One region of the Streptomyces sp. NBC_00988 genome, then DNA from elsewhere that is predicted to be linked to it. Evidence: riboswitches for the same ligand, from Rfam matches in the RefSeq annotation. Region 1 holds a riboswitch; the other holds the start of a gene.
What was found. A riboswitch is a leader RNA that binds a small molecule or an ion and turns the genes downstream of it on or off. The one in region 1 is predicted to bind S-adenosylmethionine.
Positions count from the first base shown of each region.

Region 2: another riboswitch for S-adenosylmethionine. It lies ahead of OG496_RS18205 (aminotransferase class V-fold PLP-dependent enzyme); the one in region 1 lies ahead of OG496_RS47435 (amino acid ABC transporter permease).

Region 1 is NZ_CP108730.1:10,502,957-10,506,723, reverse strand. It holds gene OG496_RS47440 (amino acid ABC transporter ATP-binding protein) at 14-811, opposite strand; gene OG496_RS47435 (amino acid ABC transporter permease) at 808-1,788, opposite strand; SAM riboswitch class IV at 2,123-2,230, opposite strand; gene OG496_RS47430 (glutathione S-transferase C-terminal domain-containing protein) at 2,308-3,201, opposite strand; gene OG496_RS47425 (putative leader peptide) at 3,270-3,383, opposite strand; gene OG496_RS47420 (alginate lyase family protein) at 3,501-3,767, opposite strand, start outside.
Region 2 is NZ_CP108730.1:4,009,550-4,013,316, reverse strand. It holds gene OG496_RS18215 (cytochrome bc complex cytochrome b subunit) at 1-484, shown strand, start outside; gene trpD (anthranilate phosphoribosyltransferase) at 619-1,683, shown strand; SAM riboswitch class IV at 1,760-1,876, shown strand; gene OG496_RS18205 (aminotransferase class V-fold PLP-dependent enzyme) at 2,042-3,403, shown strand; gene OG496_RS18200 (hypothetical protein) at 3,414-3,767, shown strand, end outside.

The DNA.
Region 1 (3,767 bases):
AAGTGCGGGTGGTTCAGAGGACCTTGCTGAGGAAGTCCCGGGTCCGTTCGTGCTGTGGCTTGTCGAGGACCTCGTGGGGCGGGCCCTGTTCGACGATCTTTCCGCCGTCGATGAAGACGACCCGGTCGGCGACCTCGCGGGCGAAGCCGATCTCGTGGGTGACGATGACGAGGGTGGTGCCGCTGGTCGCCAAGTCCTTGATGACGGCGAGGACTTCACCGACGAGTTCGGGGTCGAGGGCGGAGGTCGGCTCGTCGAAGAGGATGACGCCGGGACGCAGGGCGAGGGCCCGTGCGATGGCCACACGCTGCTGCTGGCCGCCGGAGAGCTGCCTCGGGTAGGCGCCGGTCTTCTCGGCGAGACCGACGCGGCCGAGCAACTCCCTTGCCAGTTCCAGGGCTTCGGGCTTGCCGAGCCTGCCGGTGGCAACGGGTGCGGCGGCGACGTTGTCGAGGACGGTCAGGTGCGGGAAGAGGTTGAAGTTCTGGAAGACGAACCCGATCCGGCTGCGCTGCGCGAGGATGGCCCGCTCGCTCAACTCCTTGAGCCTGCCGCCCTGTTGCCGCACCCCGATCAGCTCGCCGTTGACGCTGACGTAGCCGATCTCGGGCTTCTCCAGGTGGTTGATGACCCGCAGCAGCGTGGACTTCCCGGAGCCGGACGGGCCGAGGATCACGGTGACCTCGCCGGGCCGCACGGTCAGGTCGACGCCGTCCAACACCCGGTGCGCGCCGTACCACTTGTGCACGTCGTGCACCTCTACGGCGGCGGGTGTGATGTCCGCCAGCGGTTCGACGGTGTTGGTGGTCATACGGCGGCCTCCCTGCGGATGCGGGCCCGCAGGTCGGTGACACCGGTGCGGAGTTTCTGGATCGGGGTCGGCGGCAGGGAGCGGGTGGCGCCCCGGGCGTAGTGCCGCTCGACGTAGAACTGGATGACGGACACGACGCTGGTGAGGATCAGGTACCAGACGGTGACGACCAGGAGCAGCGGCACGATGTCACCGGGGTAGGTGGAGCCCATCGTCTGCGCGGAGCCGAACAGGTCGAGCAGCGAGACGTAGAAGACCAGTGAGGTGCTCTTGATCAGGCCGATCAGCTGGTTGACGTAGTTCGGGGTGATGGAGCGCAGGGCCTGCGGGAAGACGATTCTGCGGAACTGGTAGCCCTTGGGCAGGCCGAGGGCGGAGGCCGCCTCGTGCTGGCCCTGGTCGACGGAGAGGATGCCGCCGCGGACCACTTCCGCCGCGTAGGCCGCCTCGTTGAGGCTGAGGCCGACGACGGCGACGGCCATGTCGGTGGCGAGCTTCGACTCGTCGAAGGAGAAGAAGGCGGGGCCGAAGGGGACGCCGATGCTGAGCGTCTGGTAGAGGGCGCTGAAGTTGTAGAGGAAGATCAGCACCACGATGAGCGGGATCGAGCGCAAGGCCCATACGTAGGTCCAACTCGCCGCGCGCAGTACCGGGCTCTTGGAGAGCCGGGCCAGGGCGAGCAGGATGCCGCCGAGGAGGCCCAACACCGCGCTCAGTGCGGCCACTTCGAGGGTGATGACGAGTCCGTCGAGGATCGTCGGACGCAGGAACCAGTAGCCGAAGCGGTCCCACTGGTAGAAGGAGTTGGTGACCAGTCCGTGGATGAACTGGGCGACCAGCACCAGCACGACCAGGGTGACGATCCACCGGCCGGGCCGGCGCAGCGGCTGAACTCGCTGTGCTGTCAGGGGTTTTGACGGTGCATCAGTGGACGGGGCGTCGGCCAGGGACACGGTGGTGCCTGGGGGTTCACTCATGGTGGGCTCCGGCAGGTTCACAGACCCCGGTCCGTGGCGGTGGACGCGCGACGGCGGACGGCACGCGCGGGTGCACGGGACCGGGGGCGGGGAGGGGGCAGGCACACCGACGGGATCGGGTGTGCGTCAGAGGTGCGTCGGCCGACTGGTCGTCAGGCCCGACAGCGGGCGCGGCCCGAGGCGGTACACAGTGCGCTGCTGACCCGGAGCAGATCGACAGCGCGGTCGGCGACGAACAGGTTGGCGTACGACAGTACGCAGCCCTGCGGGCGGCATGTGGCCGTCCTGGGAGCTGCGTACATGGCGTCACCTGTCACTGTTCCGGCCCCGCGGGGCCTCGCGCTTACCGAACGTCATCCGGTCCGGTCGTCACCTGGGGCACCCCACCGCGTGCGAGGGTTGCCGGTCAGCAAGCCAGGGCTTGTCGCTGACACTCATGACCGTTCTGGGTCGCAAGTTAAGACAATTGTCCGAACGCATGTCAATGGCTGTCCATCAACTGGACGGCACAGACCGCGCTCAGCTGCGGCAAGCTCCTGTTTCGTCCGCCGCGTGGGCCGCCCAGTCCAGGATCTGGACAGCCGCGCCGGCGGCCTCCAGGCCCCGGCAGCGGGCGTGGTGGCGGCGGGCGATGCCGTCGAGGTCGAGGTGGGTGCCGAAGGCCGGGTGGGCGGCCAGCCGACGGGCGTAGGCCCACAGGTGGGGGTGGTCGGCGATGCGCTGCACGGCGGCGGCGTCCAGGTGATTGCGGTGCACGGTGTCGAGCTGCACCAGCGACACCCACAACTCGACGTCGGCGGCGGTGAGTTCGTCGCGGAGCATGTGCTCGCGGCCGTCCAGCCACCGGTCCAGCGAACCCAGCGTCTCCAGCAGTCGGCCGACCGCCGCGTCGCGCTCCTCCTGCTCGACACCGGCCGCACCGGCGCGCTGCGCGGCGTCCTCGATGCCTTCCGCGCACAGCCGCTCGACGGCCTCGATCTCCGACTCGGCGCCGCAGGGGTACAGCTGGGGTCCGCCCTCGCCGAAGTGCCGGGCGAGGTCGCGCATGATGTCGGGAGCGTGGGTGCTGACGATCCGGCCGGACCAGTCGTCGCTGAGCACCGGCGCGGTGGCCGGTCCTGAGTAGCGGTGCGCGCTCGCCTCGTAGAGCGGGCGCAGCGCGGAGTGTCCACCACTCGGACAGTCGGGTACGGCGGACAGGAACACGGCCGGACAGCTCTCGTCGAGGCCGAGCAGGCTGTGCGTGACGGCGATGCGGAGGCCGTCGGCGCAGGCGGTGGACAGATGGAGGCGGTAGCGGCGCGGCACGGCGTAGTGCCCGCTGCGCGCGTCACTGCCGATCCGGCCCCGGAAGGTGGGGGCGGAGCGGGGTGCGGGGACGGCGGCGAGAGGCGTGCTGGACGTGCTGGACATGGGACTCCCCGGGTACGGGCGCGTGGACGTACGCGCGGCGGAAGCGTCGTCGAGCGGAGGACGGGGGCTCAGCGCGGGGGGTTCAGCGCGCTGCAGACCCGCAGCAGGTCGATGTGACGGCGGGAGGTCAGAAGAGGCGAACGGTCCACGCGGCTGGTGGTGACCGGCTCAAGGCGCCCCATTGTTTCCCTACCTGTTCACTAGGATTCCCTACTGGAGTGTCGATCCGCCGTCGCCCGGGGTCAAGAGGGCGTCCACGGGTCGGGCACGGATGCCCGACCCGTGGACGCGCCGGGCCGCTACTTCGCGTACATCAGGGTGCCGAAGCCGAGCTGGTCGTAGCCGCCGCTGGTGGAGCCGTAGTCACCCCCTCCGCCCTCGGGGGCGACCGAGTAGGCCATCGCGGAGATGTACTTGTCGTCGAGGTACAGGCGCCGGTTGTAGTGGTAGTGGAGCATCGCCCACACCGGGCGGACCTGGCCCCTGGAGCCGGAGGCGATGACGGTCTGCTCGCTGTAGGAACAGGTCTGGCCGGTCCCCCAGCTGTAGGTGGTGTAGGGCACGTC
Region 2 (3,767 bases), 6.5 Mb from region 1:
CGGTGCCGCGTGGATCTCGTGGTACTTCGTCCTGCTCATCGGTGGCGGCAACGACATCTGGGCCACGCACTTCCACCTGTCGATCAACTCGATCACCTGGTTCGTGCGCGTCGGCTTCTTCGTGGTGCCGGTGCTGGTCTTCATCGCCACCAAGCGGGTCTGCCTCGGCCTCCAGCGCCGCGACCGGGACAAGGTGCTGCACGGCCGCGAGTCGGGCATCATCAAGCGCCTGCCGCACGGTGAGTTCGTCGAGATCCACGAGCCGCTCAGCCAGGACGCGCTGCACACGCTCACCGCGCACGAGCAGTACGAGCCGGCCGCGATCGGCGCGACCGTCGACGACAACGGCGTCGAGCGCAAGGTGAAGGGTTCCCAGAAGCTGCGCGCCAAGCTGAGCGAGGCGTACTACGGCGAGGAGTCCCAGATCCCCAAGCCCACCGTCGAGGAGTACAAGGAGATCACGAGCGGCCACGGCCACCACTGATCGCTGAGGCGTCGCCACGCCACAGTCGAAGGGCCCCGTCCGAACACCGGACGGGGCCCTTCGCCGTGCCCCGCGCTGGATAGGGTGGGGACGCATAGGGAAACCAGGTTTCTACGACACTCAGGAGCGGCCGTATGAGCGCTGTGACCCCCGCTGGAGGCGACACCGCGGCGGCCCGTTCCTGGCCCGACGTACTGAGCGCGCTGCTGGCCGGACAGGACCTGAGCACCGCCGACACGGCGTGGGCGATGGACCGCATCATGAGCGGTGAGGCGGCGGACGCCCAGATCGCGGGCTTCCTGGTGGCGCTGCGGGCCAAGGGCGAGACCGTCGAGGAGATCAACGGCCTCGTCGAGACGATGTACGCCCACGCGAAGCCGCTGGACATCCCGGGGCCGGCCGTCGACATCGTCGGTACGGGCGGCGACCGGGCCAAGACGGTCAACATCTCGACGATGTCCGCCATCGTGATCGCGGGCACCGGCGCGAGGGTCGTCAAGCACGGCAACCGCGCCTCGTCCTCGGCGAGCGGTTCCTCCGACGTGCTGGAGCGGCTCGGCATCAACCTGGAGCTGTCGCCCGAGCGGGTCGCGCAGGTGGTGGAGGAGGCCGGGATCACGTTCTGCTTCGCGGCGAAGTTCCACCCCACGATGCGGTTCGCGGGCGCGGTCCGGCGGGACCTGGGGGTGCCGACCGCGTTCAACCTCCTCGGTCCGCTGACCAACCCGGCCAGGGTCACCTCGTCGGCGGTCGGCTGCTTCGACACCCGCATGGCCGGGCTCATCGCCGGCGTGCTTGCCGAACGCGGCTCCTCCGCGCTGGTGTTCCGCGGCGACGACGGCCTCGACGAGCTGACGACCACGGCCACCTCCCGGGTGTGGATCGTCCGCGACGGCAAGGTCACCGAGGAGGCCTTCGACCCGAGGGACGTCGGCCTCGAACTGGTCCCCGTGGAAGCCCTGCGCGGCGCCGACCCCGAGTACAACGCCGGCGTCGCCCGCCGTCTCCTGGACGGCGAGACCGGCCCCGTACGGGACGCCGTACTCCTGAACTCGGCGGCTGCCCTGGTGGCGCTTGAGGCCGGGGACGGGCCGCTGGTGGACCGGATCCGGGCCGGGATGGAGAAGGCTCGGGAGTCGGTCGACTCGGGGGCGGCCAAGCGCACGCTGGAGCGCTGGGCGGCCGCCAGCAACGCATAGCGGTACGGCGGTCGTCGTCCCGCGATCCGGACACGGGTTGCGGGACGACGATCACCTCGCGTAGGTTTTCTGACCAGGTCATGAGTGACAGTCATGAGGCCCCGGCCGACTGTCCGGCAACCCTCCGTCCGTGGCGGGGTGCCCCGGGTGAAGACCAGGCCGTGGGCAGCGAGGTCTGCGGCAAGCGCGGGCCCCTCGAAAGACACCAGGGGTCCTGGTCATCGAGGGAGCTCTCTGTGAGCAAGCGAATGCGATAGGGCGCGAAGCCCCCACTCCGCACATCCCCTTTCACCCTTTCCTGCGCCGAAGCCGTGTCCGCTCGCGCAGTGAATTCGCCTGCCTCTCACGGGAGTTCGCCATGTCTGTCTCCACCGTTGCCGCCGCTCAGACCATTTGTGCCCAGCTGCCCGTTCTCGGCCGGGATGTCACCGTCCCGCTCGTCACGGGCGGCGAAGTCACCTACGCGGCGCTCGACTACGCGGCCAGCGCCCCCGCCCTCCAGCGCGTCTGGGACGACGTGGCGGCCTACGCCCCGTACTACGGCAGCGTGCACCGCGGCGCCGGCTACCTCTCGCAGCTGTCGACGGACCTGTTCGAGAACGCCCGCAGGACGGTCGAGGAGTTCCTGGACTGCCGCCCCGACGACCAGCTGATCTTCACCCGCTCCACGACGGACTCCCTGAACCTCCTCGCCGCCGCCCTCCCGGCCGACTGCCAGGTCTTCGTCTTCGAGACCGAGCACCACGCGTCCCTGCTCCCCTGGAAGAACGCCCGGGTCACCTACCTCAACGCCCCGCGCACCCCGGGCCAGGCCGTTGAGACCCTGGAGCAGGCCCTCGCCGCCCGCGACCCCCAGGGCCCGGCCCTGGTCTGCGTCACCGGCGCCTCGAACGTCACCGGCGAGCTGTGGCCGGTACGGGAGCTGGCGGCCGCGGCGCACGCCCACGGCGCCCGGATCGTCCTGGACGCCGCCCAACTCGCCCCGCACCACCCGGTGTCCGTCCAGGACCTCGACGTCGACTGGATCGCCTTCTCCGGCCACAAGCTCTACGCCCCCTTCGGCTCGGGCGTCCTGGCCGGCCGCGCCGACTGGCTCCAGGCGGCCGACCCCTACCTCGCGGGCGGCGGCGCCAGCCGCAAGGTCACGCGGCGCGAGGACGGGGGAGTGGACGTGGAGTGGCACGACAGCGCGGCCCGCCACGAGGCCGGCTCCCCGAACGTCATCGGCGCCTACTCCATCGCGTCGGCCTGCAAGGCGCTCACGGAGGCGGGCTTCGACACCCTGGTCGCCCGCGAGCAGCACCTGATCGAGAAGGTGCGGGCGGGCCTGGCCGAGGTCCCGGAGGTGCGCGTGCTGTCTTTGTTCGGCGACGACGCCCCGAGGGTGGGCGTGATCTCCTTCGTCGTCGACGGCTGGAACAGCTCCCACTTCGCCGCCGCGCTCTCCGCCGAGTACGGCATCGGCGTCCGCGACGGCCTCTTCTGCGCCCACCCCCTGGTCCGCACCCTGCTGGGCAGCGACCCCCAGACCCAGGGCGAGTGCGGCGCCCCCGAGGCGGCCCCGGGCGAGAAGTCCCTCAACGCCATCCGCGTGAGCTTCGGCGCGGGCACTCCGGACGAGCACGTCGAGCGGTTCATCACGGCCGTACGGGAGCTCGTGACCGACGGCGCCAAGTGGAACTACCGTACGGAGGACGGCCGTTGCGTGCCGGCCGTGTGATGATCCCAGGGTGGGCATTCCACCTCGGGTGAGTGAGTCGGCGGCGGCCGAAGGGCTCGGCGAGCTGTTGGACGAGGCACTCGTACGGCGTACGCCGCGCCTCCTCGGCGGCAGGCCGGTGTACCTGTACGAGGAGGGACTCGTCCTCGTCCCCGGTGCGCGGGCCCGTCGCTGGGCGGACGTGACGCGCTGGCGCTCCACCGTCGACGTCAACGTCAAGGCCAACGAGAACGGCGACAGGTCCTGGTACACCTTGGTCCACCGACACCTGCTGCGGTTCGGTGACGGGGAGGAACGGGGTTTCCTTGTCGCCGAGCGGCGCACCGAGCTGGGGCCGATGGTCGTCGAGCCCTTCGAGAACCTG